Regions from separate parts of the Erysipelothrix sp. HDW6B genome, predicted to be linked through region 2. Evidence: a T-box and tRNA genes for the amino acid it is inferred to sense, from the RefSeq annotation. Region 2 holds a T-box; the other holds one or more tRNA genes.
The links. A T-box is a leader RNA that pairs with one kind of tRNA and senses whether it is charged. The one in region 2 lies ahead of asnS (asparagine--tRNA ligase), so its partner is inferred to be a tRNA-Asn.
Positions count from the first base shown of each region.

Region 1: it has a tRNA-Asn gene. The T-box ahead of asnS (asparagine--tRNA ligase) is inferred to sense a tRNA for this amino acid. The anticodon was not compared.

Region 1 covers NZ_CP049860.1:623,722-640,535, forward strand. Annotated here, with positions in the region: gene G7061_RS02965 (ATP-dependent helicase) at 1-1,175, shown strand, start outside; gene ligA (NAD-dependent DNA ligase LigA) at 1,172-3,154, shown strand; gene G7061_RS02975 (CamS family sex pheromone protein) at 3,151-4,290, shown strand; gene G7061_RS02980 (aspartyl/glutamyl-tRNA amidotransferase subunit C) at 4,299-4,595, shown strand; gene G7061_RS02985 (amidase family protein) at 4,595-5,929, shown strand; gene gatB (Asp-tRNA(Asn)/Glu-tRNA(Gln) amidotransferase subunit GatB) at 5,929-7,347, shown strand; gene G7061_RS02995 (hypothetical protein) at 7,387-8,064, shown strand; gene G7061_RS03000 (O-antigen ligase) at 8,126-9,304, shown strand; tRNA gene G7061_RS03005 (tRNA-Asn) at 9,419-9,494, shown strand; tRNA gene G7061_RS03010 (tRNA-Glu) at 9,501-9,576, shown strand; tRNA gene G7061_RS03015 (tRNA-Asn) at 9,844-9,919, shown strand; tRNA gene G7061_RS03020 (tRNA-Glu) at 10,035-10,110, shown strand; gene pepF (oligoendopeptidase F) at 10,246-12,045, shown strand; gene G7061_RS03030 (helix-turn-helix transcriptional regulator) at 12,163-12,561, shown strand; gene G7061_RS03035 (hypothetical protein) at 12,564-12,911, shown strand; gene G7061_RS03040 (hypothetical protein) at 13,045-13,548, shown strand; gene G7061_RS03045 (IS30 family transposase) at 13,582-14,520, opposite strand; gene G7061_RS03050 (CoA-binding protein) at 14,641-15,036, opposite strand; gene G7061_RS03055 (ring-cleaving dioxygenase) at 15,109-16,074, opposite strand; gene G7061_RS03060 (class Ib ribonucleoside-diphosphate reductase assembly flavoprotein NrdI) at 16,368-16,733, shown strand; gene nrdE (class 1b ribonucleoside-diphosphate reductase subunit alpha) at 16,730-16,814, shown strand, end outside.
Region 2 covers NZ_CP049860.1:1,276,842-1,293,655, forward strand. Annotated here, with positions in the region: gene G7061_RS06265 (ABC transporter substrate-binding protein) at 1-566, opposite strand, end outside; gene G7061_RS06270 (nuclease-related domain-containing protein) at 723-1,313, opposite strand; gene G7061_RS06275 (GNAT family N-acetyltransferase) at 1,494-1,934, shown strand; gene G7061_RS06280 (hypothetical protein) at 2,147-2,311, opposite strand; gene G7061_RS06285 (hypothetical protein) at 2,327-2,488, opposite strand; T-box leader at 2,646-2,883, shown strand; gene asnS (asparagine--tRNA ligase) at 2,923-4,287, shown strand; gene G7061_RS06295 (response regulator transcription factor) at 4,335-5,015, opposite strand; gene G7061_RS06300 (sensor histidine kinase KdpD) at 4,990-7,593, opposite strand; gene G7061_RS06305 (dihydrofolate reductase family protein) at 7,623-8,153, opposite strand; gene G7061_RS06310 (ABC transporter permease) at 8,209-8,841, opposite strand; gene G7061_RS06315 (osmoprotectant ABC transporter substrate-binding protein) at 8,842-9,813, opposite strand; gene G7061_RS06320 (ABC transporter permease) at 9,815-10,453, opposite strand; gene G7061_RS06325 (ABC transporter ATP-binding protein) at 10,453-11,652, opposite strand; gene G7061_RS06330 (SDR family oxidoreductase) at 11,959-12,726, opposite strand; gene G7061_RS06335 (DUF6054 family protein) at 12,744-13,079, opposite strand; gene G7061_RS06340 (DUF1361 domain-containing protein) at 13,095-13,808, opposite strand; gene G7061_RS06345 (HlyD family efflux transporter periplasmic adaptor subunit) at 13,901-15,073, opposite strand; gene G7061_RS06350 (peptidase domain-containing ABC transporter) at 15,075-16,814, opposite strand, start outside.

The sequences.
Region 1 (16,814 bases), 650 kb from region 2:
TGGATGATCCGGAATCAGAAGCATACTGGGTTGCACGTCAAATAGAAACACTTCACGATGAGAGTGGCAATTACCTAGATACTGCAGTTTTATATCGTTCGAATTACCTATCTAGATCACTTGAGAAAGCGTTAATGGCACGCCATATCCCCTATGTGATTTATGGCGGACTTCGATTCTATGACCATGCAGAAGTTAAGGATATGATGAGCTATTTACGAATGATTACGCATGGTGATGATCTCGCATTACGTCGTAGTATCGCAATTCCGCGTCGTGGCATTGGAGATAAGACGTTAGACGGCATTTTTGATCAAGCACAAGAGCGTGGGATGACGATGTACGAAAGTATGGAATATGATGTCCAAAACGGTCTCGCAAATCCCAAAATTAGAAAGTATGTTGCAATGATTCAAGATTTCAAACTTGTTGCATCTGAAAATTCAATTGAATACGTGCTGCAATATGTCTTAAAAGAAAGTGGACTTGTGTCGCATTTTGAAAAACTACAAGAAATGGAACGTATCGAAAACCTAAAGGAACTTGTGTCGGATGCGATGGCATTCGAAAAAAACCATGATGAAGGATCATTGGAAGCATACATTCAAATGGTAAGCCTTTATGGGGATCGTGAAACTGTAGTCGAAGGTGACTATGTTCGTTTGATGACGGTTCATGCCGCAAAAGGATTGGAATTTGATAATGTCATCATTATGGGCGTTGCTGATAACATTTTCCCCAATAAAAATAGCATTCAAGAAGGTAGTGGCGGAATTCAAGAAGAGCGACGTTTAATGTATGTTGCGATTACGCGTGCAAAAGAACGACTCTATGTAACCAATAATATTGGTTATAGCTTCGTATCAGGTGGTTATGGCAAACCTTCCCGATTTATTCAAGAAATGGGATTGCTAGACACACCTTCAAATCCGTTCAATCCAAGTGTTATACGGGAAGAGGCACAAACATCTCTTGCAACATTTGAAGAAGAAGTCCGTGCAACGCGTACGAATAATTTTAAGAAAGCTGATGTCGTCATTCATGATGATTTTGGCGAAGGTATTGTGATTCGTGTGGAAGACGATACAATTCGTGTTGCATTTAATTTCCCACATGGAACTAAAACTTTATCACGCAAATTTAAAGGAATACGCCGGAAAGAGAGTATGTCATGATAAGAGAAGAAATCGAAACACTCCGTAAACAATTACATCAGTATAACTATGAATATCATGCACTCGATGCCCCAACAATTTCGGACGTCGAATATGATCAATTGTTTCAAAGACTTCAGACTCTTGAACAAGAACATCCGGAGTTCTCTGATCCCAACTCTCCCACACAAAAAGTGGGAGGTGTAATTGCTCAAGGATTTAATAAGATTACACATCGCTTTCCTATGTATTCATTAGGAAATGCGTTTTCGTTTGAAGATTTGGAAGTTTTTGATCAGCGTATCCGAACACAATTCCCAAATGTAGAATACATTGTAGAACTGAAAATTGATGGACTTGCGATGTCTATTGATTATGAAGATGGACAATTTGTTCAAGGAGTTACCCGTGGTGATGGCCGTGTTGGTGAAGATGTGACTGCTAATATTCGTGTCATTGACTCAATTCCACTTCGACTTAATGAAGACGTTGATGTGACGGTTCGTGGCGAGGTGTTTATGCCTGCATCGTCATTTACCCGTGTTAATCAAAGTCGTCTCGAACATGGTGAAGATGTCTTTGCCAATTGTCGTAACGCGGCTGCAGGAACCATTCGGCAATTAAATCCGAAAACAGTTCGTGAACGGGGACTCGATGGATTCTGGTATACCTTAGTCAATGCAGAAGAACTTGGGATTTTGAGCCAATCGGATGCATTAGACTATTTGAAAAAAATTGGTTTCAAGGTCAATCCAGAAGTGAAGAAATTCGATTCAATCGAAGCGGTATATGCCCGAATTCAAGAAATTGAGCAGAATCGTGACACCTTTGGATATGATATCGATGGCGTAGTTGTTAAAGTCAATCAGTTCGCAATTCAAGAATCTCTTGGATTTACAGTTAGAACACCACGCTTTGCGACAGCTTACAAATTTAAAGCGGAAGAAGTAAAAAGCACCGTTGAAGATATTTTTGTAACGGTTGGTCGGACAGGGAAAATAACCCCAAATGCGCAACTCACGCCAGTACAAATATCTGGGTCACTCGTTAGCTATGCAACATTACACAATGAAGACTACATCAAAAATAAAGATATTCGAATAAACGATACCGTAAGTGTTCGTAAAGCAGGAGAGATTATTCCTGAGATCGTCAGTGTGGACGTTTCGAAGCGGAGTGTATCAGCAGTCCCTTATGAGTTCCCTAAGCATTGTCCAGTATGTGGAGAAGTTTTGGTTCGATTTGATGGAGAAGCTGACCATTACTGTGTGAATTCGGAGTGCCCTGCTAAAATTGCAGAAGCATTGGTGCATTTCGCCTCACGTGAAGCAATGAATATTGATACCCTTGGTGAAAAAAGGGTCTATCAACTTCATGATGCAGGACTACTCCAAACAATTCCTGACATCTATACATTAAAAAATCATAAAGAAGCATTAGGTACTCTTGATAAAATGGGTGAGAAAAGTGTTGAAAAACTCCTAAATGCAATTGAAGAAAGCAAACAAAATTCGTTAGAAAAATGGCTCTTTGGATTAGGGATTCGTCATGTTGGAGCAAAAACATCAGCAGTACTAGCTGCGCATTTTAACACGATTGAAAATATAATCCAAGCAGACGTTGAAACACTACAAAGTATTCCTGAGATTGGTGTGGTTATTGCACAATCTGTTGCAACATACTTTTCATTAGAAGAAAATCAGCAACTTGTTGCCAATCTATTGTCTTATGGCTTAAGACCAGACTTTGCAAATACAGTCGTATCATCGAAATTTAGTGGGAAGAAATTTGTCTTAACCGGAACGCTCCAAACAATGGGACGAACAGATGCTAAAAAAATCATTGAATCACAAGGTGGTAGCGTAAGTGGCAGTGTCAGTGCGAAAACCGACGTGGTAGTCTATGGTGAAAGTGCAGGGTCAAAACTAGAGAAAGCCCAACAACTTAATGTGGAGACATGGGATGAAGCGCGCTTTATAAGGGAGGTGGAAACATCATGAAAAAAATACTTACAATAATATTAGCACTATTAGTTCTTACTGGCTGTATTCAAGGTTCCAAAACACCAACGAATGAAACCACCGAGACAACGCAAATCGTAAGTGCGGGGAAAGGAGAGTACTCAATCATTACTCCGTACTCATCTTCGCCGTTACGTCAAGGCTATGCGACAGCGATGCGTGAAATTGATACGATTGAGATTGGATCGCGTTTGCAAGAATTGTCGAAAGAGTATTTTTCTCCAAGCACTTATTATATTGCTGAGGGAAGTATCATCACACAAGAGCACTATCAGCACCTCATTAATCGTCGGAGTGATGACTATCCATACTCTCTAAACTCTCCAAGTGATGGTTCCGAACCATATGTTGAAAAAGTGAAGGATGAAAAAGGAATCGTGACTAAAACTGTAACTATTCCAAATCCAATGTTTGTTCACAGTATTTATGAAATGAATTTTTATAAAAACAAAGACAAAGCCGAGCTTAACGGTATTAGTCTGGGTGTTGTATTAGATCGTAACCAGATAGTGAATCGTGAAACAGGACTTACTCAAGCAATTACCGATGAGTCGCTCTTTCAAATAGCAAATGACATTATCAGTCCTCGATTGGAATCATACATGCGTAAGATTCCAGGTATGGAAACAATGCCAATGATGATTGGTTTTTACGTTCAGGACAGCGTCGATGATACATTGAATGGACGGTACTTACCAGGTCACTTTATTGGTCATGCTTACTACGATAATGCGAAGACGATTCCAACATTGACCGCGAATAACGAACGTTGGATGTACATGGGTTCAACACTTGCAACCCAGCAACTTCCTCAATCAAGTAGCAACTTCCAAATCTTCAAACGCCGTGTTCAAGATTTTATTGCTGATGAATCTGTAGGCGTGGTTGGTCAAGCATTTGTAGTTGATAATGAAGTAAAAAAATATGTCATTGAAATAACGATGGGTGCAAAAACACAACTCGAATTTCATGGACTGACCCAATATGTTAGCACGTTAATTAGTAGTATTGATTCAAATCAAGTTCCCGTTGTAGTTAATATAAAACTTTTCCAAAATACACGTGCAGTCATTAACTATCAACCGGGAAGCAATCCAGTCATAACTGTTATATAGGAGGTAACATGGAAAAACTAAACAAAGAGCTTATCGAAAAATTAGCATCCGATTTGATGCTTGAGCTCCAACCCCAAGAAATTACACATATCGAAGAAATATCAAAAACATTCTTGAATCAAATTTCAATATTGCAAAATATCGATACATCAGGTGTGGAAACAATGTCTTATCCATTTGAAATAGAAACAAGTTGGTTTCGTGAAGACGAGCCAACACATGTTATTTCGCAAGAATTAGCATTCGAAAATGCGCCACGAATAGAAGGCGATTATTTTGAAATAGTTAAGGTGGTTAATAAATAATGTCAATTGATACTCTAAAAAAAGCAAATGAATCTCTAAATGCAATTGTAAGTTATGTCGAACACCAACCTGCATCCGAAGGAAAACTCATAGGATGGGATATTGCTCTCAAAGACAACTTCAATATGATAGGAACACTGACAACTGCAAGTTGCCAGCTGTTGAGCAATCATAAATCTATTTATAATGCACATGTTACGGACCTTTTGTTAGCTTCAGGGGCTAACATTGTCGCTAAGACATCAATGGATGAATTGGGAATGGGTGGTACAAACTTAAGTGCCATTACAGGACCCGTAAGTAACCCTTACGATACATCACGCATTTCTGGTGGATCATCTGGAGGGAGTGCAGCTCTTGTTGGCGCGAAAGCAGTCCGTGTTGCATTAGGATCTGATACAGGAGATAGCATTCGTAAACCTGCGGCTTTCGTTGGAGCGGTTGGAGTCAAGCCGACTTATGGACGAATTTCTCGATATGGTGTCATTCCGTATGCATCTTCATTGGATCATGTTGGCTATTTTACACAATCAGTAAAAGATGCAGCATTAATGCTTGAAGTTCTTGCTGGTCGTGATAATAAAGATATGACGAGTTCATTTGAACCAGTACCAGCATATACAGAATTATTAGACATGGATCTTGAAGGCAAACGAATTGGTATTTTCTCATCAATCCAGGATTACATGCCTGAAGGCGAAATTAAAAAGTCTTTCCAAGAATTTACCAACCAACTTGAAGCTAAAGGTGCTGTCTTAGTTGACAAAAAAATGGATGAAACACTTCTACGTGCAGTACTTCCAGTCTACTCCATTATTTCAAACTCTGAAGCAGTTGCGAATCATGCTGATCTTGACGGTGTTCGTTATGGCGTCGCACAAGTAGGTGATTCCCTCGAAGAAATTATGAAACGTACGCGTACATTGGGGTTCAGTGAGACCATTAAACGTCGCTTTGTTTTTGGTGCATATGCACTCGATGATAAAAATCAAGAAGAAGTGTTCAATCAAGCTAAACGTGTCCGACGTGTTATCGTGGATGCTTATGCAAAATTCTTTGAAGATGTGGATGTAGTTGTTGCCCTTGCATCAACACAAATTGCGCCGAAAATTGAAGGACCATTCCTTGATGAAAAATCAGATCAATCACTTATCTCAGAAAACCACATGGTTATCAATAACTTCAGTGGTTACCCAAGTATGACAATACCATTAGCATTCGTCGATGCGATGCCAATTGGTATTAACATCAGCACCAAGCCATTTGAAGAAGCAACGATGTTTGCTTATGCAAATGCATTTGAATCACTCATTAACTGGAAAGGGGCATTCTAATGAATTACGAAGCAGTTATCGGTATTGAGATTCACTGTGAACTCAAGACACAATCTAAAATGTTCTCCGGAGCTCCTTTGGGCTATGGTTTAAAACCAAATACAGCAATCAATGAAATTGATCTGAGCATGCCTGGAACGTTACCACAAGTTAATAAACGGGCAGTTGAATATGGCGTTAAGTTAGCTCAGGCGCTTAATTGCGAAATCGATGATTTAGTTCGTTTTGACCGCAAAAACTATTTTTACTCAGATTTGCCGAAAGGTTTCCAAATTACACAACAATTCTACCCACTCGGACAAAACGGATTGTTTAATATTCTGGTAAACGAAGAGATGATGACGGTACGAATTAATCGACTCCATATGGAAGAAGATACAGCCAAGCAATTCCATGAAGGGGAAAATACTTTAATTGACTTTAACCGTGCCGGGACACCACTACTCGAAATCGTTACTGAAGCCGATTTCCGTACTGGCGAACAAGCAGCAGCCTATGTTGATGCACTACGTCTTTTGGTAATCTATTTAGGAATTTCGGATGGTCGTATGGATGAAGGATCACTTCGTTGTGATGTGAATATTTCAATCCGCCCAGAAGGTCAAGAAGCTTTTGGAACTAAAGTTGAAATTAAGAACTTAAACTCTATAAGCAACGTTCAAAAATCCATAGAGTTTGAAATTGAACGTCAAAGAAATGTGATCGAAAGTGGTGACAAAGTTGTGACTGAGACACGTCGTTTTGATGAAAAACAACAAGCAACAGTCGGAATGCGTACCAAAGAAAGTGCTGTCGATTACCGTTACTTTACAGAACCGAATATCGCGCCAATCCGTATTCCAGAAGCAATGCTAAATCAAGAAAGCATTGAATTACCGGTTGCACGTGTAATGCGATACCACAATGATTTAGGATTAAGCATGTATGATGCAACGGTTCTTGTCCGTAATCAAGAGATTGCAGATTATTTTGATACAGTCAGTGCTTTAAATTCACAAGCAAAATTAATTGTTAACTGGTTAACACAAGATATCCTTGCCGTTTTTGATAAAAAAGGCGAACAAAGCTTAGAATCATGGATTAAGCCGGCATATTTTAATGACTTTATAGAAGCAATTCATTCCAATACTATTTCATCAAAACAAGCAAAAGACGTTTTCGCAAAAATGGTTGAAGGAGAATCTCCAAAAGAAGTCATCAAGAAATCTGGGATGGTTCAAGTTAACGATGAAGGCGCTATTGAAGCTTGGATTGAATCTGTACTGGAAGCAAATCCACAAGTTATTGAAGACTATAAAAATGGGCTGGACAAATCGATTAAATTTGTTGTTGGTCAAGTCATGAAACTTTCTAAAGGACAAGCAAATCCACGCTTAACCAATGAACTTGTATTACGTGTGCTTGCGCAGAAAATATAAATCGTATACAATTTATATTAAATAATAAGGAGGATCATGATGACTCAAAAACAAGATCCAAAAATTAAACAACCAAAAAATAAAACTAAAAAGAAACATGACTGGTCATTCTATGCAATCATAGTGTGCCTTGTTCTTATTGCAATTCCAACAGTATTCCTCGGATATACAATCCTATCAGCAACAGGAGTACGTGGTGAACCAATTATTGGAAATCGCTTTGATGGTGATTTAACACCAGCTATTGAAACTACGGCGCTTGAAACGATACAAAAAAATGTCGAAGCATTAGGTGTCGCTGAAAGTGTAAAATATGAACTCGAGACTGCAACAGTGCGGATCAACGTTAAAGTTGCGGAAGGTACTGATAAAGATGCCATTGCATCAATTGCGAACCAAGTTTATGAAACTACCGTAGCAACACTACCTGTGGGAGAGTATTTCACAGCTTCTGATTCGAAAAAAATGTACGATATTGAAATTAATGTCTACAATATGGTTAAACCAACTGAAGAACAAAGACCAAACTTTATCTACTACATTTACTCAAAATCATCCCAACAAGAAGCACCTGTTGGAAAACTTGTAAGTGAAGCAACAGCACCAGAATTTGTGGAAAAACTAAGAGAGTCTGAATCAAAAGAAGGCGAACAAAAAGAAGCAGCTACTGATACAGAATCTGGCAATGATGTACCTTCAGAAGAAGGAACAGAATAATTGAATAGCATGAAGTGACACTATTGTTATAGTTGTCACTTTTTCTTGTGGTAAAATAACTATGATGACAGACATAATGACAATTGGTAAAAGATTAAATCAACAATTTCAAGAGAATTTATTATTCCTCTTGATTTTTGTCTTGTTTTTGCCGAACTATGTTATGTATCCAAGTCTCATTGCGTTAGGAGTATATGTTGCATATGAATGGGTGAAATTTAAAGACATCAGTTTTAAAAGTTTCATTTGGCCGCTGATTGCTTACCTAATCGTCGTAGCATATGTTAACAACAACGTTTTGGGGCTTTTGGCAGCAATATTTATGCTTTATATAATTGCGTATGTCGGTGCGGTTAAACGGCGCATTACGCCACGTAACTACATGAAGATGCAATACTATATTGTGTGGAGTTCGCTGTTTAACTTTTTCTTTATATTTATTCAGTACCGTCCACAATGGTTTTCGGACCTTGCGACGAAGGTAATGGCGTGGTTTAATGTTGGACATATGCCGGCGTGGCAACTTCCTCCTTATGGAGATGGTTACTATCGTGCTTATTCAACATTTGATAATCCCAACTTCTACGCATTCATTTTGCTAATTGTTCTATTAGTTTGCTTTAACCAAATTCAATTTCAACTTACATTTAAAAACTATAAGTTGCTCCTCTTTTACGCTGGAGCATTCCTAATCAATACATACGCATTATTCCTAACAGGAACTCGATCCATCCTCTTAGGTCTCGCTGTGGGGCTTGTAGGGGTTATCTTGGTGCAAAGGAAATGGACACAGCTTAAAATTCTGGTGTTTATTGGCTGCATCGTTGGAATCTTTATTATGAACAACCCTTCAATTTTTCCACGGTTCATGGAAGTTGCTGATCATTCGTCCATTCGCTTCCATATTTGGGATAATGCAATGGATGCGATAATTAAAGAACCATGGTGGGGTCACGGTCTATTTTCATATGCTTTGTTGTTTGACAATACTCATGCACATAATATCTTTATCGAAAGTTTATTAAGTCTTGGTATTGTCGGAACGGGTATCTTAACGTTGTTTATTATAGAAAGAGCAGTTGATGTCTATAACAATGCATACTATTTAGACTATCCACTCGCAATCTCTTTACTCGTGGCATTTTTAGTTTATGGTGTCTTCGATATTCCGATATATTACATTCAAACAATCTTACTATTTGCGGTTGTTTTCTGCATTCCAAATCGTAATAAATTCTAATAATACGGCTTTAAATAGCCGTATTTTCTATTCCAAAAGATAATAAATATTTATTTAAAGAAAAGGCTTGCGTTCCGATATCTTGTATGGTATATTTTATAAGCACTAAGCAGTGCTTGTTTAGCTCAGTCGGTAGAGCAACTGGCTGTTAACCAGTGGGTCGCAGGTTCGAGTCCTGCAACAAGCGCCATTTATTGGCCCGTTGGAGAAACGGTTAACTCACATGCCTTTCACGCATGCATTCACGGGTTCGAATCCCGTACGGGTCACCAAAGTGTGATTAACGCAACATTCCGAATGTTGCTTTTTTTTTATACTTTGACACTTTCGAATTGAGGATCAAGACATCAGCATAGGAAAAATCAGTCATAAAAAAATTGATATAAACCACACAAATACAGTAGTTAACAGCGACTATATTGTTAAAAAAGTGCAGAATACCCACTGATGATAATGCGTTAAAAAAATTATCCTTAAAAAGTGGAAATTTGCTTGCTTACAGTAGGGATGTATGTTATATTTTATGAGCGTTAAGCGATGCTTGTTTAGCTCAGTCGGTAGAGCAACTGGCTGTTAACCAGTGGGTCGCAGGTTCGAGTCCTGCAACAAGCGCCATTTTATTTTTAGAAAAAGTGGTGTTGAAAATAAGTGTAAAAAACACTTTACATCAATTACCAATCTTGCTATAATACAAAAGCGCTAAAAAGATAAACATCAATAACGCACAGCTGGCCCGTTGGAGAAACGGTTAACTCACATGCCTTTCACGCATGCATTCACGGGTTCGAATCCCGTACGGGTCACCAATTGTAATTAACACTCACTTCAATGAAGTGAGTTTTTTTATGCGAGTAATGAAAATGATTACATAAAGCATCTTCGTAAATTTATGATAAAATATAAGCAATGGGTCATTACCCACAATAGAATAGAGGTGCAATATGTCAGATCATTATGAATTACCACTTCGTTCAGAAGTCGCAGAAAAAGATACATGGAATTTAAAACCAATGTTTGAAAGCGATGCAGCGTGGAATGAAGAATACAGTGCTATCGAAAAACAATTAGAAGAAGTTGCGTCATACCAAGGAACCTTAGGTAAAAGTGCTGAAGCACTCTTAGCAGGTCTAAAATTTAGAGATGAGTTGAGTTTTCGTTTAGAAGTTCTCTATATTTATGCACATCTAAGTTTTGATGTTGATACAACCAATCCAACATATCAAGCAATGAATGGTCGCGTCCAAACGCTGGCTGCAAAATTCAGCTCGAGTTTCTCTTTTTACAATACTGAGATTCTTGCGGTGGATGAATCCACCATTCGTGGTTATATTGAATCAAACGACGCATTAAAACTATATACGCACGACTTTGAGAGATTGTTTAAATCACGTGCTCATATTTTAAGTGATAAAGAGGAACGTGTTCTTGCTTCTGCAGGCGAGATTTTCAATGTTCCATCCACAACGTTTGGAATGATTAATAACGCGGATATTCAGTTCCCATCAATCAAAGATGAGAATGGTAATGAAGTTCAGCTGTCACATGGTCGCTATTCCTTGTTTATGGAAAATCCGAATCGTGAAGTTCGTGAACGTGCGTTTAAAGCAATGCAAGAAACATACGGAAATCTTAAGAATACTCTTGCAAGTACCTTATCTGGAAATGTCAAAATTCATAACTTTAATGCAAATATTCGAGGATACAAATCAGCACGTGAAGCAGCCCTTTTCGGGAATGATATTGATGAAAATGTTCATGAAAACCTAATCAATGGAATTCATAAAAACATTAATATGCTTCATGATTATGTAACGCTACGTAATGATGCATTACAACTTGAAGATATCCAAATGTACGATATGTATGTACCGATGGTTGACGATGTTGATTTGAAGTTTACGTATGAAGAGGCGAAGGAAATTATTCTTGAAGCGTTATCAGTGCTTGGTGATGAGTACCGTTCGGTCTTGAAACGTGCTTTTGATGACCGATGGATTGATGTCGTCGAAAACAAAGGGAAGCGCTCTGGTGCCTATTCATCCGGATCATACGGAACTGATCCGTATATCCTTCTAAACTGGCAAGAAAACATTGATAACATGTTTACCTTGGCTCATGAATTAGGGCACTCGGTCCACTCTTATATGACGCGTAAATACCAACCGTATATTTACGGAGACTATTCAATATTCGTGGCAGAAGTTGCTTCGACAACGAATGAAAATTTATTACTTAACTATCTTCTTGATCAATACGAAGATCCAAAAGTACGTGCTTATTTATTAAACCATTACCTTGATACCGTCAAGGGTACGGTTTTCCGTCAAACTCAGTTCGCAGAGTTTGAGCATTTGATTCACGTAGCGGATCAAGAAGGTACTGCATTAACAGCGGATTACCTAATTGATACTTACTACGCGCTTAATAAATTTTACTATGGCGAAGCAGTATCTACTCAAGAAATTGGGTATGAGTGGGCGCGAATTCCACACTTCTACTACAATTATTATGTCTACCAATATGCAACAGGGTTCAGTGCAGCAACGCTCTTTGCAGAAACCATTTATAATGGAGGGGACGTTGAGCCGTATCTAAACTTCTTGAAATCAGGAAGCAGCGACTACCCTATTAATGTCTTGAAAAAAGCAGGTGTTGATATGCATGAAACAACAGCAATTGATACAACACTCGCAATTTTTGGAAAACGTATGGAAGAGCTCCGTACTCTCATTATTAAGTAAAAAAAGTAACCCCATGCACCAATTGAGAGCATGGGGTTTTCATTTGCGAAGGGTGCAAACGATATTTGATAGATAAATATTGATGAATTCGTTAAAGTTAAGGGGGAGGTAGTTAATATGAAACTCGGTGATCGACTGGCAAATTGTCGAAAAGAAAAAGGACTGACGCAGGAATATGTCGCACAAGAAATAGAAGTAACACGGCAGACTGTTTCAAATTGGGAGACAGGCCATGTAGCGCCGTCTCTGGATAAATTACATGCGTTGGCGTTGTTGTATCAAACAAGTTTATACGACCTGATTGAGGGTGATACACAGACTGTCAGGAGTCAAAGTGCTGTATCACAATGGATTGGAAAACAAGTTGATGTTGAATATCTGAGTGGTGTGGTCTTAAGTGGAACTGTCACAGATATGGATCAACAGTGGACCGTGCTTCAACTAGATAAAGGCAATGAATTAAAAGTTATCAACCTTGAAGGTATTGGTGCAATTGTTTCTAAAGGGGGACGTTAGAGATGATGGAGTATATTTATTTAGTTATCTTAATTTATATCGCTTATGCCTTAAGTGAGTTGCTAAAAGAAAATCGTGCAGTTCGCACCATGCTTGCGCGACTCACAAATGAAAAAGATTATATCGAGAACCATCTGCGAAAGTATTTAGGTGAGACACTCGCGGTTGAATTGGAGGCGTTGTATGCGCTAAAAAAGAAGACGGTAGAGGGTGGTTTACAGGTGGTACAATTTATGGATGTTGATGATGAGTGGGTCTCGTTGAAAATTTTGATGCACGATGACACATGGTGTGATGCATTGGTCAAACATGACCGCATTCTTAAAGTTCATCATAAAGTATCGATGTAACTATAACCACTTATGATATATTTTGTGAAATCATAAGAGAGTATCTTTAAAATAAATTTAAATATGCTAAAATGGAAATGTTGAGTTAACACTATATTAAAATCAAGTTCCAGAAATGGTTGTGGGGGAAAACATGCGTTTCTATATGTTTCGAAAAATAATGTTCGATTTTGTGTTTATGAATATACTCATAAATGGGTTCTTTTACTTTGTAGCATTTAGCACACACAAGGGAGCACTAACGATGGTCAATGTCCAATCGGATTTGTTGGTGGGTCTTATTTGGCTGGGTGTATTATGTTCGGGCTTTGGTTTTTATAATACGAAGCGGGACTTACAAAATTGTAAATATGACATTGAAGGGTATCATGTACGACCAGTATATCGAAAACTACCAAAGACATTCCTTGGACGCGTCGCATTCTTGACAGTTGTAGTGATAACATGCATTTATCCATTATTTATGCCGATACCTCAGCTTCTCGGAGCGTTTGAGATTAACCATGCAATTGGGCTCTTTCTAAAAGCAGGTGCTTCGGCGGTTGCTGCCGGGGTCATTGGCCATGTGGTCATGAATTTGTGCATCATGGATTATCAAGACATGCAAAATGCCATCAATGCATACAGTTATAGTTAAAAAAGCCAGTTCGATGAACTGGCTTTTCTTTTATCAAATCTCAACCGCACCACTATTCATTTTTAAAAATTCTATCTCATAAGCAGTTTTAAAGTCAAATATTTTACGCGGCATTGAGTTGATTTTAAAGGCAATGTCATCTAGATATTGTTGTCCAATGCTGTAAAGTGACTTTCCTTTCGGTATAAATCTTCTAACTATCGCATTGGCTCGTTCATTAGAACCACGCTGAAAAGAACAGTAAGGATCGCATTTATAAAGTTTGACACCGAGTCGTTTTGCAGTAATTCCCATTGTGTTAAATTCTAATCCATTATCAACGGTTATTGATTTCGTTACTATTTTGTTTTCTTCTATAAATTTTCTAATTAATGAGGATGTGTAATAGTCTAATCGATACTCAGCCTTTATCAGCCAATTCATTCTGGAACATCGATCTACGATTGATATTATTGCTGCACTTTCATTTTTCTTTCCGATTATTGAGTCAATTTCAAGGTGACCGATTTCATCTCGGGCCTCTATATAATTGGGTCTCAGACTAATTGGTAGCACAGTTCGATTTTCCAAATTCCATTGAAAGTGGTTCATCATTCCACTCATTCGCTTCTTTCGTCTACGTCTTTTGTAACACATCCTAAGAGGGTCAATCATAAGTTTTCCTTGGTTGATCCAGTTATACACTTGTTGAACGGATACACAGGGTTTATGAGGATGATACCTTCTATAGTTGTTGAGGCAGACATCGATAGAACGGACTTTCGGATCATAACGAGAATTGAGGTAATCGATTAAGTGGTTATATTTATGTTGAATATCTATTTTTCTTTTCTTATAATGATTGCTTTTATACCTCGAAACAGTTGAATGCGAAATATTCAGTTCGCGTCCAACTTGTCGCATCGAATATCCTACACTCAATAAAATATCGATTTGGTCTTTTATTTTTTTATTTAATTGCTTATACTTCATATGGGAGCTCCTTTTAGTCGGGTGGGCTCCTTTTATTATACAAAAACAACCGCACCTTGATGGTGCGGTTGAGATTTGAATTTAGGAAAGCCAGTTCGATGAACTGGCTTTTATTTATGATTATTTCGATTCGTTTCGGGCATAGGTTGCAAGAACGCAATCTTCAACAACGTTCAGTCCTAAATCATGTGCTTTGGCAACGAGTTCATCGCTAACAGTTCCAGGTTGGAGCCAAATGGTCGAAATGCCTTTTGCTTTGATGGGTTCAAGATAGTTGATCCCAATCGTTGGATTAACAACAAAGACTGCGACATCAATTGGATCTTCAATCGCTTCAATTGAGTTATAAATACGTTCGCCTTCAACTTCGGTAAGACGGTGGTGAATGCCTCGTGTAATTTTGCCTTTGTTTTTCAGTAAAGTGTAAATTCTATAGGAAAATTTTTTCTGATCATCGGTCATGCCAATTACTGCATAATTGCTGTTTGTTGATAAAATCTCATATGATTTGTCCATAAATATACTCCTTTTCATAAGTTAAGTATAGCACACTGTTTTTGAAGACTGTGTGTATTAACACAGAATCCCTTATTTTCGGTAGTTAATTCGTTTCGTATCAAATGGACGGACTTCAGCTTCAATGCGGTCACGTTGTGGCTCGAGGAATGGTGGAAGGCTTAGTTTTTCTCCTAATGTTTCAATTGGTTCGTCAACTGTGAATCCAGGGGTATCGGTAGCAAATTCATAAAGAATACGTCCAACTCGTGTGTAAAGAGATTCAAAGTAGTGACGGTTTACGAAACCGGAGTTTGGATACATGTTACGGGTCATTTGGTCAATACGCTCTTTGAGGTCTTCGGTTGTTTCAACACGAAGCGCAATGTGGTGAACTGCACCATAACCTTGGTACTCGTCTGCTGAAGATTGATCGACGCGAACATGAATGGATGATGAGTTTCCACCTGGGCCCGTTTCAAATCGTGTTACACCATCCTCAATACCAACTTTTGTGAAGCCTAGAGCATCAACTAAGAATTGTTCTTGTGTATCAATATGGCGGACTGTGATTTCAATAGTTCCGAGTCCAACAATTGCGAATTCGTTAGGTACATCACTCCATTGGTTTGGTTTTCCAGCTGGGAAACCACCACCAGTTTGGTCTGAGACAAGACGTAAACGGAGGCCGTCAATATCTTCAAAACGAAGCCCTTTAACACCAAAGAGTTCATCAATAGCATCGTGTTTAACGCCTTTTTCGTCAAAACGCTGCATCCAGTATTCAAGTGCTGCATCACTTGGGACACGCAGTCCAACAGAGGTTACTGCGTTGGTCCCACGGACAGCTTTACTGATTCCAGGGAAATCAAAGAAAGTTAAATCATTTCCGGCAGACGCGTTCTCATCTCCAAAGAATGTATGGTATGCAGAAATATCATCTTGGTTAACGGTTTTCTTTAATAAACGCATTCCGAGAACCTCTGTATAGAATTCGTAGTTTTTCTGTGCATCACTTGCGATATTGGTGATATGATGCCATCCTGATATAGTTTTCATAAATGTGCTCCTTCTGGCATGTACTGCCTTGTTGATAATGCAATCATAACGAATCAAAAAAAGGAGTGCAAGAATAATGACCTAGCAATCTACTATGTTTAATATTATGGATGTAATTTATGAAGAAAATTTATGTTGTTAAGGCGTTCACACACTCCGACACAACGACAATCATTAAATATTTTATGTTTCAGATTTTCATTTCTTAAAAACAGACGAAAATCTGTGTCAAGGACTCACATGTAAAAAAAATCTGTGTTTTAATACTATTAGATTTGAAGGGTGGTGAATGTATGTTAGTCGTTTTTGATAGTTTGACGGGTCAAGGTGCAAGATTTGCATCAAAACTCGAACAAAATACTATAGATATCTTAGACTATGACGGTGAGGGTAGTGAATTATTCTTGATAACACGTTCATGGGACTTTGGGAAAGTTACCGATGAAGCTGCAGAGTTTCTTGAAACATATGCAGATAAAGTGGTAGGCCTAGCAGTAAGCGGCAATCGTAATTGGGGTACAAACTTTGGAGCAGCAGGGCAGAAAATTAGTGATCAATACAACATTGAACTCGTATTGAAATTTGAAGGTTCAGGCTTTAGTAAAGATGTTGAATATGTAAAAACATGGATTCAAGAATATAAGGAGGCACGTCTATGACAGCGCAAACAAAAACAAATCAAATTCCTGAGTGGGTCATTCTTAATAATCAGATCCTTGATGGAGATGGAAATATTAAAG
Region 2 (16,814 bases):
GCTGTTTTCGTAAGACCATTCAAAACTCCCATAGATGCAACGGGTTCTGGTATAACCGCAACATCGACATTGCCCGAACCAATCATTTCTAATCGTGCAGGAATATCATTGATGTATATCTTCTCAACGCTTTTACCAGCTAACGCTTGATCCGTCAAATAGTTTGTCACACTCACTTCCATTAATGCTGCTTTTAAGTGCTCAGCATCCAAACGATTAGGGTCTTTGGCCAAAAGTAAAAAACTGGTATCCGTAGACATGGTGATTTTCATATCGAATCCTGCATTAACATTTTGCATCAAGGCAATAACGTCCGTTAATGCGCCATCAATTTGATGGCTTTGAAGTGCACTTTGGCGTTCCATCGCATTCTGATAGATATCAACATTAACTTCTAAATTTAATCCATCAAAGATTCCTTTTTCTTGAGCATAGAGAATAGGTGCGGCGTCAACTGCCGGCATCATTCCCAAGTTTAAAACTACATTATCTGGTTTTTTCGCACTGCATCCTCCTAGAACGATTGCGAATACTACAACAACTCCTAAAATGACTGTTTTTTTCATAGGTTCCCTCTTTCCCTTTTAGTTTAAACGAAATCACTCAAATATAAAGCCTATCCGCTACATCAGTACCGATTTCTAATACCCATAAAATTTAGTTCGTTTCGTTTTGACGACGGCTTGTCGAAATGCGAAGTTATCCTCACAAAGTTGATCACCTTACTTCTGTTTCATCGATTTAACATAACGGCGATGTTGATAGTGCCGTATCCATGACATACGATTATATTTTTTTAAAGAACGTTTCATTTGTCGTACGTCTTTTCGACTTAAAACACGTTTCCGTTTCGCAAATGCTTTCGATAAGTTTTTCAATAAGACGGTATTACCGGCATCAGTTTCCAGTGTACTTTGAGGATGGGTAAAAACAATATAGGACTCAACTGTATTCAGATGGAAAAAATCCCTTAACGCATCACGATGATAGATGTTTTGAATTTGCGGATTTCGAAATTGTGTAAGTGTACCGTTTTGATATCGACGATTCCATGAAGAAGCATCTTTTTTCCCTTGTATTGCCCCTGCATAATACTTCACTTCGAAGATATAGACACCAAACTTAGAAATCGACAGAACATCAATTTCTCGGATTCCCTGATTTTTTGCGATAGGAACATACGTTCGCATAAATGTAGCTCCAGCAAGATTTCGTTTAACTTCAGCAAAAACAGCATATTCAGCACGGATACTGGAATCTTTATGTTTTTTATAAAGTATTTTATATTTTAGATTACGTAGAAAGTTTGACATAATTGGCTCCGATATTAGTTTGTTTCTTTATTATAGATTAAATGGCCATAAGACTCCACCTTGCAAAAAATTCGAAGTATCAATTATTTTTCATCAATCCAACTTCCTGTTTGAAATTTAATACACAACTTGTTAGAATATAAACATTACGCTTTTCTTTCGTATAAACAGGAGGTTCTTATGAACTTAGAAAATTTTACAGTCAATGATTTAGATGCATACATTGCACTCGCATCCGAATTTCACAGTGGTCCAGCATCTTTTACACCACCGAACATTTCTGTGTTTACTCGTAACTTTGAATATATCTTAAATAGTTCGGATGCTTATGGATGGTTTATTAAAGTTGATGGTACCATTGCTGGGTATGTTTTATGCTCTCGAATGTTTTCAACAGAAATCGGAGCACCTCAACTATGGATTGAGGAATTGAGTATTTTAGATTCCCATCAGGGACAGGGTCTTGGATCTGCAGTTCTTGACCAACTTCAAGATATGTTCCCAAATGTGCAACGGTTCCGACTCGAGGTTGCACCTGCAAATGAATCTGCAAAACGTTTATACAAACGTAAAGGTTACGACTTCATTGCCTACGAACAAATGATTATCGATCGTAAATAAACTCCCTTGGGAGTTTTTTTGTTACATCTTTGTAAGGATTTCGTTATTGTTATCGATGGCAGTTATGATACAAATTGGTATGGTAATTACGTGAGGTGTTCTATGAAACGAAAAATCGTTGCCCTATTCTTTTTTATGATTATCTGTTATAGCATCATTTACAGTGCCATTCAGTTAGTTTCCATTTTCTCATAAAAAAAACAGCCCTTTCACTAGAAAGGGTTGTTTTGAGCAGCCAATTGATTAATAAATGCCAGTTGCAATTCTGGATTTGTAATTTCTTGAGCTGCAATGTCAAGAATTGTTTCTATTTTCACTTCTTTTTTTGATGCCTGCGTTTTATTATTTTTTGATAAATCTAATGTCATGAATGTCATGGTGTATCCCTCCTATTATAATGTATTGCTAAGTGCTGTATAGAAACTCTCAACTTGGTCTTTATCAAGATTTGCACTTTCCGCAATATCAAACAATGTCATGTCAGGTTTTGGTGTAGCCGGTTTCTTACCAGCAAGTTTTGTGATAAGTGTTGATGTTAAAGTTACGATGGTCATAATGTTTCTCCTTGTGGTATGAATTACCTTTTGTATACATAGTATACCTCGGGCGAATCTTACGAGCCATCGAACTTAATGACACCTGTCTTACAGCTTTGTCATTTAATTTACATTAAAACTTGCTTTCTGAGAAAACTGCGTTATAATAGTACAAAATAAAGCGTTGACGAGGATATGTTTCGTTGGGAACTGCTATTAGCGAGATGACAGATGGTGAAAGGTCATTAAGTAAGCCCACTGTAAATAACCCCTCTGAGCAATTTTCCTGAACGTTGAACTAGGGAAAATCGGGTGTAGTCCGTTATCTTACTACACGATTTGATAGAATCGTAAAGTGATCATAATTATGATAATTTGGGTGGTACCGCGGAACACAGCATTTCGTCCCTTTGGGATATAATGCTGTTTTTTTATACCAAGGAGGACCTAAGATGTCATTACATTCACTTAAATCACTACATACTTTAGAACATGGGACACCTGTTCACGTTGCGGGATGGGTGCGTACAACACGCCAATCTCGCTCTATTCTCTTTATCGAAATCCATGATGGATCACAGTTTGCAACGACTCAATGTGTCATCGATGCAGATCATTCACAGTATTCTGTAATTTCCAAGCTTACAATTGGGAGCAGTGTTCGAATCCATGGTCAATTGAAAACTGGGCTTACAGGCAAACATAAACATGAAATTGCAATTGACACCATTATCGTTGAAGGCATGGCTGACAGTGATTATCCACTTCAAAAGAAACGCCACAGTTTTGAGTTTCTCCGAACGATTCCACATCTTCGCCCACGATCTAACACTTTTTATGCTGTATTTAAGACTCGTTCAATCCTTACACAAGGGATGCACAAATACTTAGAATCTCAAGATGTCACTTATATACAAGCGCCGGCAATCACGACGACTGATGCTGAAGGTGGTGGAGATGTTTTCCGAATCAGTACCTTAGACCCTACACAACCTCATCAAGACTTTAAAGACGATATTTTTAAACAAGAAGCATTTTTAAACGTCACAGGCCAAATTCACATTGAACCATTCATCCAAGCATTTCAAAGAGTATATACTTTTGGACCATCATTTCGTGCAGAGAAGTCAAATACATCTCGACATGTATCTGAATTTTGGCAGGTGGAACCTGAGTTGGCTTACGTTGATCTTGTGGGATTAATGGACTTCATTGAATCAATGTCTAACGCAATGATTCAATATGTTCTTGATCATGCCTCAGAAGAACTTGCTTTCTTTGACGAATTCATCGAGAAAGGGCTTATCAAAAAATTACAACAAACAGTATCTGAACCCTACGGACGAATTTCGTACTCACAAGCAATCCAGTTACTTGTTGATACAGATCATGCTTTTACAGTTAATCCAACTTGGGAAACCGGGATCCAAAGTGAACATGAACATTATTTAACCGATGTTATCTTTAAAAAGCCTGTATTCGTTACAGATTATCCAAAAGATCAAAAAGCCTTTTATATGAAACTCAACGACGATCAAGTTACAGTTGCGGCCACTGACCTGCTTTTCCCTAAAATTGGAGAAATAGTAGGCGCTAGTGAGCGTGAGACACGTCTTGACGTGTTGCAAGAGCGTATCAAAGCCCATGATCTTGATGAACAGTTGTACACATGGTACCTTGACACACGCCGTTACGGGACAGTTGAGCACAGTGGGTTTGGACTTGGAATCGAACGTTTTATGCGTTACATCACCGGGATGGACAACATTCGTGATGTAATTCCCTATCCACGAACACCGGGTTCTGCAGATTTCTAATCATAAAACCGCCGATTATCATGTATAATCAGCGGTTTCTTTTTATTTTAATGCTTAATCATGCGGTATCCGACACCTACATGGGTTTGTAGGTATTGAAGATCTGGATCATACTGTTCAAGTTTCTTTCGTAACGTAGTCACAAATACTCTTAAGGCAGGAATATTATCTGAATATAAACCCCATACTTCCTTTAGAATCATATGATAGGTTAGTACCTTACCAACATTTTCAATCATCAACAATAACAGTTTAAACTCTGTCGGTGTTACGTGTACATCTTGACCATGGATTTGAACTGTGCTCGCATCACTGTCAATCACAAGATTACCATTTCGAAATTGGGTTGATTGTGTATCCGATACATGGAGACGACGATGCGCAACTCGAATTCGAGCCATGAGTTCCTCGGGTTCAAAAGGTTTCGTGATATAATCATCAGCACCCGCATCCAAAGCCCCTATCTTATCATCTACCTCAGCACGCGCACTCACAACAATAATGGGCGCAAGTGATTGTTTTCGAATTTCTTGCACCACCCAAACACCATCACGATCTGGAAGCCCTAAATCCAAAATAACGATTTCTGGATTATTGGCATTAAAAAGTTGAACACCTTCCAAAGCCGTATTTGCAACGTAAGCTGGATACGCTTCGAGCTTAAGTGTATTAAGAATCAAATTTTGAATAATTGGATCATCTTCAACGATTAATATGTGCGGTTTCATCAATAACATACCTCCTTAGACTAACTGAAAAACGAACACCTTGCGGCTCAACATCACTAACGGTGATACTTCCTCCATGAGCCTTAACAATCTCATTAACGAGATACAATCCTAAACCCATACCACGGCGACTGTCTTGATTTTGTGTATAGAACATCTCAAAAAGATGTTGCTTGTCGGCAATTCCTGGTCCTTCATCTTCAACATGAATCGTGACCTTTTCTGAGTCTTTGTTATCGGTACGGATACGGATTTGTGTTCCTTCTGGTGTATATTTTAATGCATTATCAATTAAATTGGTAAAAACTTGGATCATAAGTTTTGAGTCCACATTGACTAGCACAACATCCTTCGCATCGTCTACAAGAATGGTGTGATGCTTTGCTTTTCCTGAAACGCGATGCAGACTTTCAGCAATTAAATCTTCGAGCACTTCCCCTTCAAATTGAATAATTAGGTTATCATTATCAATTTTTGTCATCGCAAGTATATTTTCAATTAAATCCATGAGCCAAATACCATCATTTTTAATATCAGTATAAATTCGATGAACCTCACCATCTTCAAGAGTTCCATGTTGGAGCAAATCAACGTTGCCCAAAATAGTTGTGAGTGGTGTTCTTAAGTCATGGGAAATTGTTCGAAGGATCGTCGATCGTAGTTTCTCCTGTTCAATCACTATAGCATCGTGGTGCTGTTGGGCATCCAATGCTGCTTTTTCTAGAGCAATGCCCCCCTCGTTAATTAGTGAAACCAGAAGATTTCGTAAAAATGGATCAATAGTTTGATGTTCATTATGAACCGCTAGCACAGCCACAACTTTATCTGTTGAGCGAATTGCCATATAGGCCATTTGACTTTCGGACATGGTGTCTGTTGAGGCACCTGCGCGTTTGTTATTTCTATATACCCATTGTGCAACATTCCGCTCATCTTCAGACAATAATTCATGATGAATATAATCAGGACTTAAGTCGCTATATACCGTCGGAATGAGCTGTTTATTTTCTGGTGTATAAATAATAACCGTTGTGTTCAAAAGTTTTTTTACTTGGTGACCCATAGCGTCCACGATTTCGCTATAGCTCGATGCTTTTTGCAAGCGAAGGCTGGTTTCAAGAAGTACATCGGTACGATATGCTTTCTTCGCTGATTGAAGATCACGAGCTTTCAATTTTGTTGTTAGCGTGCTACTTACAAATGCTGCAACGAACATGAATACAAATGTGAACGGATAACCCGAATCATCCGCTTGCAATGAAAATTGAGGTTTCGTAAAGAAATAGTTAAACACAAGTACTGATATCACTGATGCAATGGATGACCAAATGCGTCCTTCAGTTAACATTGCAATTGCTAGAACACCTAACAAATACACAACGATAATATTAGATTCATTAAAACCAAGATAGGCAAAGAGTCCGCCAACTAAAGTGACACCAAATATAACCAACAACGCTTTGAATCCATCGTTCCAATGAAAAACTTCTTTCTGTAAAGTTGACTCCCTTTTTAAATAGTATGAAGTGCTTTGGTCTGGAATGACGTAAATATCTATGGTAGGAACCGTTTCTGAGAGTTGGTCAATAATGCCGGGACCACGAAACCTTCCTCGTTTACGAACTGTTCGCCCAATCACGATTTTTGTTACTTGACTTAAGCGCGCATATTCAGAAATTTGAAGTGCAATATCATCTCCATAAAGCATGGTAACTTGTGCACCTAAAGCTTCTGCCAACTTTATATTTTGGTCAAGCTGAAGCTGAGCATCGGGATTTAATTGCTTCGTCTCATTCTCTACGTATACTGCTGTAAAACTGGCATGAAATGCTTCAGCCATTCGACTCGCAGTCCGTATAACTTTTTCGTTTGTGGGCGATGTCGAAAGGCAGATTAAGATGTGTTCTTTCGTAGTGTAGGATGCGGTCTTGTAACTACTGTGATGAATTTGATCAGCTGCTTTACGAAGTGCTATTTCACGCAAAGCAATAAGATTTTCTTCCGTAAAGATTTCTTTAGGAAATAAAACACCTTGTTCCGCGTCAGTACCTTCTATATTTGCAACCCGAAGCAATAAGTCTTTGGGCGAAATATCAATGAGCTCAATGGTATCCGCTGCGTCAAAAATAACATCAGGAATCCGCTCATCAACCCGTTTACCTGTAATTGACTCAACAAAATCATGCAAACTATCAATATTTTTGATGTTAATAGTTGTGTAAACATTAATGCCATTTCTGAGCAATTCTTCTACATCCTGATATCTTTTTTTATGTCGCATACCTGGTACATTATCATGAGCCAACTCATCAATCACTATAGTATTTGGTTTTCGTTGAAGCGCTCCATCCAAATCAAATTCTAAGTATATTTGACTTTCATTTTTATATGTTTTGTATGGCATAGTCTCAAGGGTTGTTGCTTGTGCTAAGGTCGTTTTACTTTGATTGGGTGTCATATACCCAATCACAATGTCTACACCTTCATTTTTTAGGATTTTCGCTTCATCAAGCATTGCATATGTTTTACCAACGCCTTTTGCGTAGCCTAAGAATATTTTTAGTTTACCGCGCTTCATGTCATCGCCTCACCCTCTTGTTTGTAGTATTATTTTTTAAAAGTATATGTAACCATTCCATTCTCAAGGGTTGTAGACTTCATGATAAATTCGTACTGGTCTGAATCAAATGTTTCAAAAAGACGAATGCCTTTACCTAAGAACACTGGAATGACTGTGATAATATATGTATCGATAAGATTCTTTTCGACTAAAGGTTGAATGACACTGTTTCCGCCAACAATCCAGATATTTCCTACTGTTGCTTCTCGAATCTTCGGTAATGCAACGTCGGCCGGTTCATTAAGGAATGTGATTGAATCAGTATTTGTAGATGGTTGATGCGTAAATATGTACGATTGAACATCATTATACGGATAATTATCAACGGCAAGCTCTGTCGTAATTTGCTTATATGTCTTATTCCCCATTACAACAGCACCAACTGTGTCATAAAATTGCGTGTATTGTGATGATAAAACGAGTGGAACACGAGTTAAATCTAGCCAATCGATTGTTCCAGATTCTGTCGCAATGTATCCATCAATACTCACGGCAATGTATAGAATAGTTTCTTGCATGATCATGCCTCCATTGCTTCTATTATACAAAAAAAGAAGTGATGAATCACTTCTTTTAATTATGCGATAAGCGTTTCTCAATAGAACCTAGCAAGAGATCAGAAAGAATAGCCATAAGTGCAGTTGGTATCGCTCCTGCCCATACAATTGCACTCCCATTCGAGACATTGATACCGCGGGTTATAATATCGCCCAAACCACCGGCGCCTATAAAGGTGCCAATTGCCGTTATTCCAATCGCAACCACCAGCGCATTTCGAATTCCCCCGATGATAATCGATACGGCTAAAGGTAACTCAACTTTGTATAGAATCTGCCATTGGGTCATTCCCATTCCTTTAGCAACGTCTAGCAATTGGTTATCAACATTTAGAACACCTGTGTAAGTGTTTTTTACAATCGGTAGCAAAGAATACAAAAAGACTGTCACAACGACTGTATTGGGCCCAAGTCCCATTCCAATCATTAATATTGATAGCATCGCAAGGGACGGAATTGTTTGAATGATATTTCCCAAACGAATCACCCAAGGTGCCAGTTTTCGATGACGAGCAATAAAGAATCCCAAGGGAATGGCTACGAGTGATGCAAATAGCACACCGTAAATTGATATTAGAAAGTGTCGAAGAAATTGTTGGAAAACAATTCCTCCGTTCGCAATATAGTATTCAATTATTTCCTGAATCATTTATTCACCCTCCTTTTTTGTCAAAAACTGGTAATCGGAACGTTGTACCAACGGTTCAACCGTTTTATCTTCGAAATAGTTATGCGCTTCTAAAAACTCACGAGCAACTACTTTGGGTTCGATTTTACCCTCATCAGATTTTTGATTCAATTGTTGCATCGTTTCTTGAGGGATAGCACCTTCAAGTTTAAGCATAATTGGCTCAAGTTCTGGATATTGTTCAAGTACAGCGCGTGATAACACGGGACTCGCATCATACGGTGGAAAGAGATTTTTATCATCTTCAAGTACAACCAAGTCATAGCCATCGATACGGCCATCTGTTGAGTAACCCAACACCACATCCATTTCGTTTACTTGAACGGCGTTATAAACTAGGCCAATCTCCATTGGGTACATTGTGCCAAAATCAAAACCATATTGAGTCTTAAAGTCAGCGTAACCATCCCCTTTGCGATCCATCCATGATGCGTCAACCCCTGCACGCAACGATGGAGCGAGTTCTTCAAGTTGGCTAACTTTGGTAATGTTATGTGTATCTGAAAATTCTCGCGTTACCATAAATGCATAGGAGTTTGCAAAACCATAAGATGGAAACCAAACCATATCAAACCGTTCAAAGTAACCTTCACGAACTTGTTTGAGCGCATCCTGCGGATCCCTTGATGCCGGAAGTCCCAACTCACCTGTCAGCGAGGTTCCCGTATACATAGCTCCCGAAATATTCGCATCTTTACGACTCATCGCTTGATATATGAGCAGGGTTGATCCGAGATTATTGATAAGGGACACACGTGTTTCTGGTAAGTAGTGCTGTGTCATTTGACTGACAATTTCAGATAGAATCTGCCGTTCAGTAGTATTACCACCAGCAATCACAATATCATTGTTACGAGCATTTCCACCTAAACCTGGAAGTGAACATCCTGTAAGAATCATAAGTGCTGCTAATGTTGTGATTATTTTTTTCATGTTATGCCCCCTCTCTAAGTTCTGAACCTGTTTGAGGCGATAACTTCATTTCTACTTTCTCAAGCAGAAGATCAACAATGAATGCAAGAATCATAATTGGTAATGTTCCGGCAATGATAAGATTGAAATCAAAATTATTCAGACCACTAAAAATAAAGTCTCCTAATCCGCCAGCGCCAATGTATGATGCCAAAGTAGTCCACGCCAATACATAGGTTGCTGATAATCGAACACCTGCCATAATTACAGATACTGCGAGCGGAAGTTGTACTTTAAAAATTTGTTGTAGAGTATTCATTCCCATACCCTTGGATGCATCCACGATGCCGGGGTTAACACCCTCCACCCCTAAAACCGTATTTCTAAGGATAGGCAGTAATGAATAGATGCAAAGTGCAACGATTGCCGGAACACGCCCCACACCCATTATTGGCACAATCATCGCTAGCAACGCAAGCGATGGAATCGTCTGCAAAACAGAAGCAATTGAAATTGTAAATTGAGCGAGTTTCTTATTTCGACTGACGATAACCCCTAAAGGAATCGCAATTAAACACCCAAGCAGGAGTGCAGCGGCGCTAATCAATAAGTGTTCGCCAATTTTCGAAAGAATCATAGGACCATTTTCAATAAAAAACATTAAGCAGCACCACCATTCTGAGCAACAGCTGAAGATGCTTTATCTGATAATTCATCGTCTATTACTTCAAGGTCTTCTTGTGGTTCGTAGTCCCTCCAGAAAGCATCATAGACTGCTCCAACAACTGCCGCACGTGTCACAATTCCAACGAGCTTCCCATCGCTATCGACAACTGAAATATTTCGATGTCCTAATTCTTGAATGTAGTAAATAGCATCACGAATTGTCGTCGTATTATGGATATATGTTACTTGCTTCATGATAGTTTGAACGGCATCTTCGCGATTGTTTCGACGCATCAGTGCACGGATATCTACTCTACCAATTAGAACATTTTCATCATCAACAACTAAAATATCATCAACACGTGTTTGTTGCATATGACGAACTGTTTCAGCAATTGACACGGATGCATTTACTTTAATTGGCTTTATCATTAATTGTTCAACCGAGTTGTACTCAAATGTCGCTTGATGTAAACGATCTTCACCCACTAAGTTGCGCACAAAGTCATTGGCTGGACTCGTTAAGATGTCTTTGGGTGATCCTTGTTGAACAACCTTACCATGATCCATGACGACTATCTTGTCAGACAATGCTAATGCTTCATCCATATCATGAGTTACAAATATTATGGTCTTATTCATGTCACGTTGTAATTGTTTAACCAGTCTTTGCAGCGCATCTCGAGTAATTGGATCTAAAGCTCCAAATGGTTCATCCATTAGAATTATATCTTGATCTGCAGCTAGAGCTCTAATAACACCAACGCGTTGTTGCATACCGCCGCTAAGTTCAGATGGGTAAGCATCGAGTAGTTCCATTGGTAAATCGACACGTTTCATCAATGTCTCGGCTTTTTCACGCATTGTTGTTTCATCCCACTTCAGTAATTTTGGGACCATAACAATGTTTTCATAAATACTCATATGTGGCATCAAACCAATTTGTTGGATGACATATCCTATCTTTCTACGTAATGCTACCTCATTGGTTTTTTGAATATCTTCTCCATCAATGAGAATCGTTCCCCTGCTTGGGTCAATCATACGGTTAATCATTCGCATGGTCGTTGTTTTACCACTACCAGATGTTCCGATAAAGCAAACAAATGACCCCGTTTCAATTTTTATATCTACGTTATCGACCGCTTTTTTATTACCGTATGTTTTTGTCACATTTTTAAATTCTATCATCATAAATCCCCTTCCAGTCTTCTGTACCCAATGTTACAAATCTGTGAATTGTGGAATTACTTGAAAATAAAACGCCTTCAAAATGTAAATAAAAAGAACATAATTTACATGTTCTTTGATTGTATGATTTGTAAAACACTGAATACTAATGGAGTAAGTATACCATTTTTACAGTTCAATCTCAAAAAGTGAGGGTTAAATGGTCTAAATGTATGCCTTCTAATAATCATTATGACCGCTTCAATCCTAGTCCTTAGACAGACTGAAAAAAATTGTTAAAATTTGTTAACTTTTCATTTAGGTGCATGATTAGCGACGAAATCCACCTTCACTTGCAATCACTTCACCAGTGATCCATTGTGCTTTTGTATCCATCAATATTGAAACTAGATTCGCAACATCTTGAGGAGTTCCCCAACGTCTTAATGGGAAGCGATCTCGAACTGCTTCATAATCAGAACCGGTTGCGTAACCTGTATCCGTAGGCCCTGGATTGATAGCATTAATTTGAATGTTTGAATCCATCAAAAGCCGTGCTGTTTGCCTTACGATAGTAATTATGGCATCTTTTGAAATTGCGTATGATAGCTCATCCTTCATAAGTCCCAAGTATTGTCCACTCGTAAACATGACAATTGATGCCTGTTTATCTGATTTTTTTTGCTTAGTAAATGCTTGGATTAATTTGAGACCACTGACTACATTCACATCAAAATGCATTCTCATTTCTTCAGATGTAATATCCTCAAATGTCTCAGGCTTGGAGTAAGCATGACATTGAACGAGGCCTTGAATTTCTCCAAATTTTGAATTAGCTTCGTGAATGAGTCGTTCAGCATTATCGGGATCTGAAAGGTCACTCGAAGACACCATATCGACATCGTAACCTTGTTCTTGAAGTGACTTAACAAACAATTCAGTAAATGTCTGAGATGCATCGCTGTAGCCACCAACTAAACTATCAAATGGTGAAAACCCGTGAACAATAACACGGTGACCATCTGCTAAAAGTTGGCGCACGACCGACGGACCAATACTTTCTTGTCTGCTAACTCCCGTTACTATTATTTGCTTCATTGAATCTCCTTTTTTAACTACCACGTTTGCGGAAGACGCTCAAGCGCACGCTCAAAATCGATAATAAACTGGGATTCACCAAAAGTATTGAATTTAAAAAGTTTCGCTTGGCTTCCTCCAGTTGAAATTGCAACCAGATCAATGGTTGATCCATTTTGTGAAATCACCAATGTTAAGGAGATGCGATTGCTTCCAGTCATGCTATAACGCTCAAATCCTAAAAGATATGTATGTTCATTAACCTGAATATCTTCTTCTTGCGTAATTGACATGCTAAGTGCACGTGTCATTTTTTGAACAGACTCTTTAAACGTTACTAAATTACCACTTGTTTGAAATCTAAAATTCGCCATGATCATCGTTCCTTTTTATTTAAAGAAAAATGGAATTCCTGCCAGGACATACATAATCATGAAGAATAATGTATGAAACACTACAAATAATACACAGTTTTTCCATTCTCCTGGTTTTTCAAAATGATTTTTCAATTTGGTAAAAAATGATTTGATATGGATGACATCCCATGAGTTGAATCGTATTGAACGACCTAAATAGACACCAATTGCAACTAATAGATTCAAAATGAGTGCAGTCAACATGAATATTGATTGATGGGTCTTTGTTACAGTGCTCGGATCGTAGAAAATTAAAATCATTACTTGAATCATTACAATATTAACTAGAGTATTCACAATTCCTGACATAGCAAATGCCATCACCGAAATAATATCATACCAAATCGGTACTTTATCACCATCAACATCACGATGCGTCAAATTTAATTCGGTAATAAGATAACCTGAATTTGGTAGTGCCAACAGCCACACGAACAAACCCATGATTGCTGTGAACATTCCAGCATAACGGATAAATGCAATCCCCGAATATGAAGCAATGATTGCAGCTAAGAGAAAAATAATTATATCTACGACAAGAATCGCAAACGGTAATAATGATAATTTAAAGTTCCAAATCATCGGCTTAAACAATGAGACTCCATAAATTCGTGGTCTAAGTTTAATCGTAGTATATGCAAATATGTTGAGTAAAACAGCCGACAGAATTAAGCTAGATACGCCCATATAAGATCCCCCTTACAAGTAAAGTTATGAACTTATTGTATCACATTATTTCGTTTACTTTAATTGTATAGTATCTATGGATTGGGAAATCGTTAACCCTTTACATTAATTGCCTTCAAGAAAATATCCATGTATGTTTCATCCTTTTCTAAGAAATGAATGAGGAGAGGCTCTACTGCTGTAGTAACGTGGTGTTTAGAAATTAAATCTTCAAGCTTGTTCGATTGAATCCTTACCTTGTACCGATATGATGTATTGCCATCTTGAGTTGTCATGGTCGGAGATTCTTCAATCGAAGTAACTGACCCCTTGATAAGTTCACGATTTAATTGCCTGTTTCCAATAATTGAGAACTTAATCTGCTGCTTCTCACTTATTTTGGAGCGATTCTGGCTCTCTACAAATGTTTCAATAAATGATTCCGTGTTCGTCCCATCAATAATTTCTCCAAACATCTGTTGAGCCTGAAATTCAGTTCCAACCGTAATTGGTTGATATAAGTGAATAATACCATTTTCAGGTGCTTTAATGGATTGTTGATCCATTTCTTTTTCGAGCGCGTTCCGTTTCAAATTTAAACCCTCGGTTTCATTCATTATCTGTGTTTTGGCATGGCCTGATTCTGACAATAGCTGATAGTATAAGCTGTCAGCCTGAGTAAAGCTTTCGCTTTGTTGCTGCAACGCTTCCACTTCATTTTGGATCTGCTCTTTTTCCTCAAGGGTATTGCTTGCCATCGTGCTCAATTGTATCTTCTTCAAGTCTATCTTGTCCTTAATAACTTGCTTCTGATCTTTTTCTTGCTTTATTGTATTCAAAAAATATGCCACTTTGCCATAATATTCGAGTTGATATCCGCTTTGACTTAAATGATTATACTTTTGCTGTAAACTTGTAATGAACTGATTTACTGCCTCATGTCGCTTGTCCAAGTTTCGTAATTGCTCTTCAATTAGTTCAACATTATTGATATGACTGGATGCATCGCCTTCCAAAATTTTTACTCCTTTTTCAACGTAGTCACCATTTTTATAGTGAATTGACTTAACTTTGAGAGGGTTGTTCACTGATAGAATCTGACGATTCGATGTTGTGATATACCCTTGAGTAGAAAGGACTTTTGTAGGTTGTACAGTTACAGCTGCAATATAACCCGATGAAACAATAACACTCAAAATTATGAGAAGAAATATCGTCATCCCCTTCGGCGTTTGCATTAGTTGGATTCGTGAGTTTAATGCCCTTTTTTGTTTTTTTGTAGACATATTACAGCCCATCAACCTTTTGATTTTCAACAAGGGTTGCGTATCCTTGATGAATCTGAAGCAATTGGTGATGTGTTCCAGTTCCGGATATCGTTCCATTTTCCATAAAACAAACTAAATCACAATGAATTACCGGTAAAATTTGATGCGAAATTATAAACACTGTCCTTTCTTTACTTTGCTGCATTAAGTACTCGCAGACAGATTTTTGATGCTGACTATCAAGATTTGCCGTCGGTTCATCAAGAATATAAATGTCATGATTATGAATGAGTGTTCTAATTAATGTAATGATTTGCTGTTCACCTCCTGATAAATTTGATGCATTTTCAAAAAGCACTGTATTTAGTTTTTGAGGCATTGAGTCAAAAATATCTTTGACCCCAAGTTGATGGATCAAGTATTGGATTGATTCGACCGAAACTGCACGACCACAGCAAATGTTCTCTAAAATTGTTCCTTGGAAGAGTTGTGGCTTTTGTGGCATGTACCCAATTTTTACAGTCTCTAAATCATCTACTTCGTCAAAACTATTAGTCGCTATAGACACACTCCCTGTCGTCGGTCTAATTAAACCTGCCAACACTTTACTCAACGTGCTTTTCCCAGAACCTGAAAGTCCAACAAGAGCAACTCTTGAACCTTTAATGACATTTAAATTTACATCTTTTAATACTTCTTTATGTTTTTGTTTCAGACCAATTTTTTCAATTTTAATATATGCATCTGACATATTCAGATTATGGTGTTCATAGTCTGCATCATACTCAGACAACGATGCAATTTCATCAAAACGTTCAAATGCAATTTTAGCCTCAACCCATCGCATCTGTAAATCAATAAAGTTCTGAATTGGTCCCATAAAATACTGGCTTAACGTCTGAAAAACTAGTAAATCACCAATTTTCAATGATCCATCCATAATCATGAAAGCTCCAAGCATTAGAAAAATAATACCACTACTTTCATTAATGCATCCAAGCAATAACTGTTGAAGGGTTCCCATCGCATGTTCTTTATGGGAAAGATGCGTAAGTTTTTCATAACACTTCTCAAAGCGATTAATTGCGTACTTATCAACTTTCATCGATTTAATAGTTTCAACATTCTGCAATGACTCTATCATGACTGAATTTACCTGACCTTGAGCACTGACTTGTTGTTGATTAATACGTTGGTATGGCCCTTTAAAGAAATAGATCAACAAAATATTAATAAATATGATTAAAACTAATGCCCCAAATAATTTGGGGTTCGTGTTTGTCATAAGCAAAAGTGCAATTGTGCCGATTATCACATCCACTACCACACTGATAGTCACAGTTCCAAGCGTATTAATAACACTGATAATATCTTGAAACCGTGTGAGTAAATCACCGTTTTGTCTTTGAGATATTGAATGTAAAGGAATTTTTAAAAGATGTTCGAAAAAATTCAAAATTGTCGGCACCTCAATACGGCGCATAAAATAATACATTCCCATGCTACGATATGCTCTTAGAATGGATTGAAATATTATACATATTACAAAAATAATTCCATAGACTGGAAGTGAGTTTTTCAAATCATACGGAATAATAGAGTCCATTACCAATTTTGGAAAGGTACTTGAGAACAAGCCTAAGATACTCATTACGATTGACGATACAATTAATAAGATAACCGCTGATAAATTTGGTTTTATAAGTGAGCTCATAAATGTATATATTGTCGTTTGCTCATGATAAATACGTGACTGATC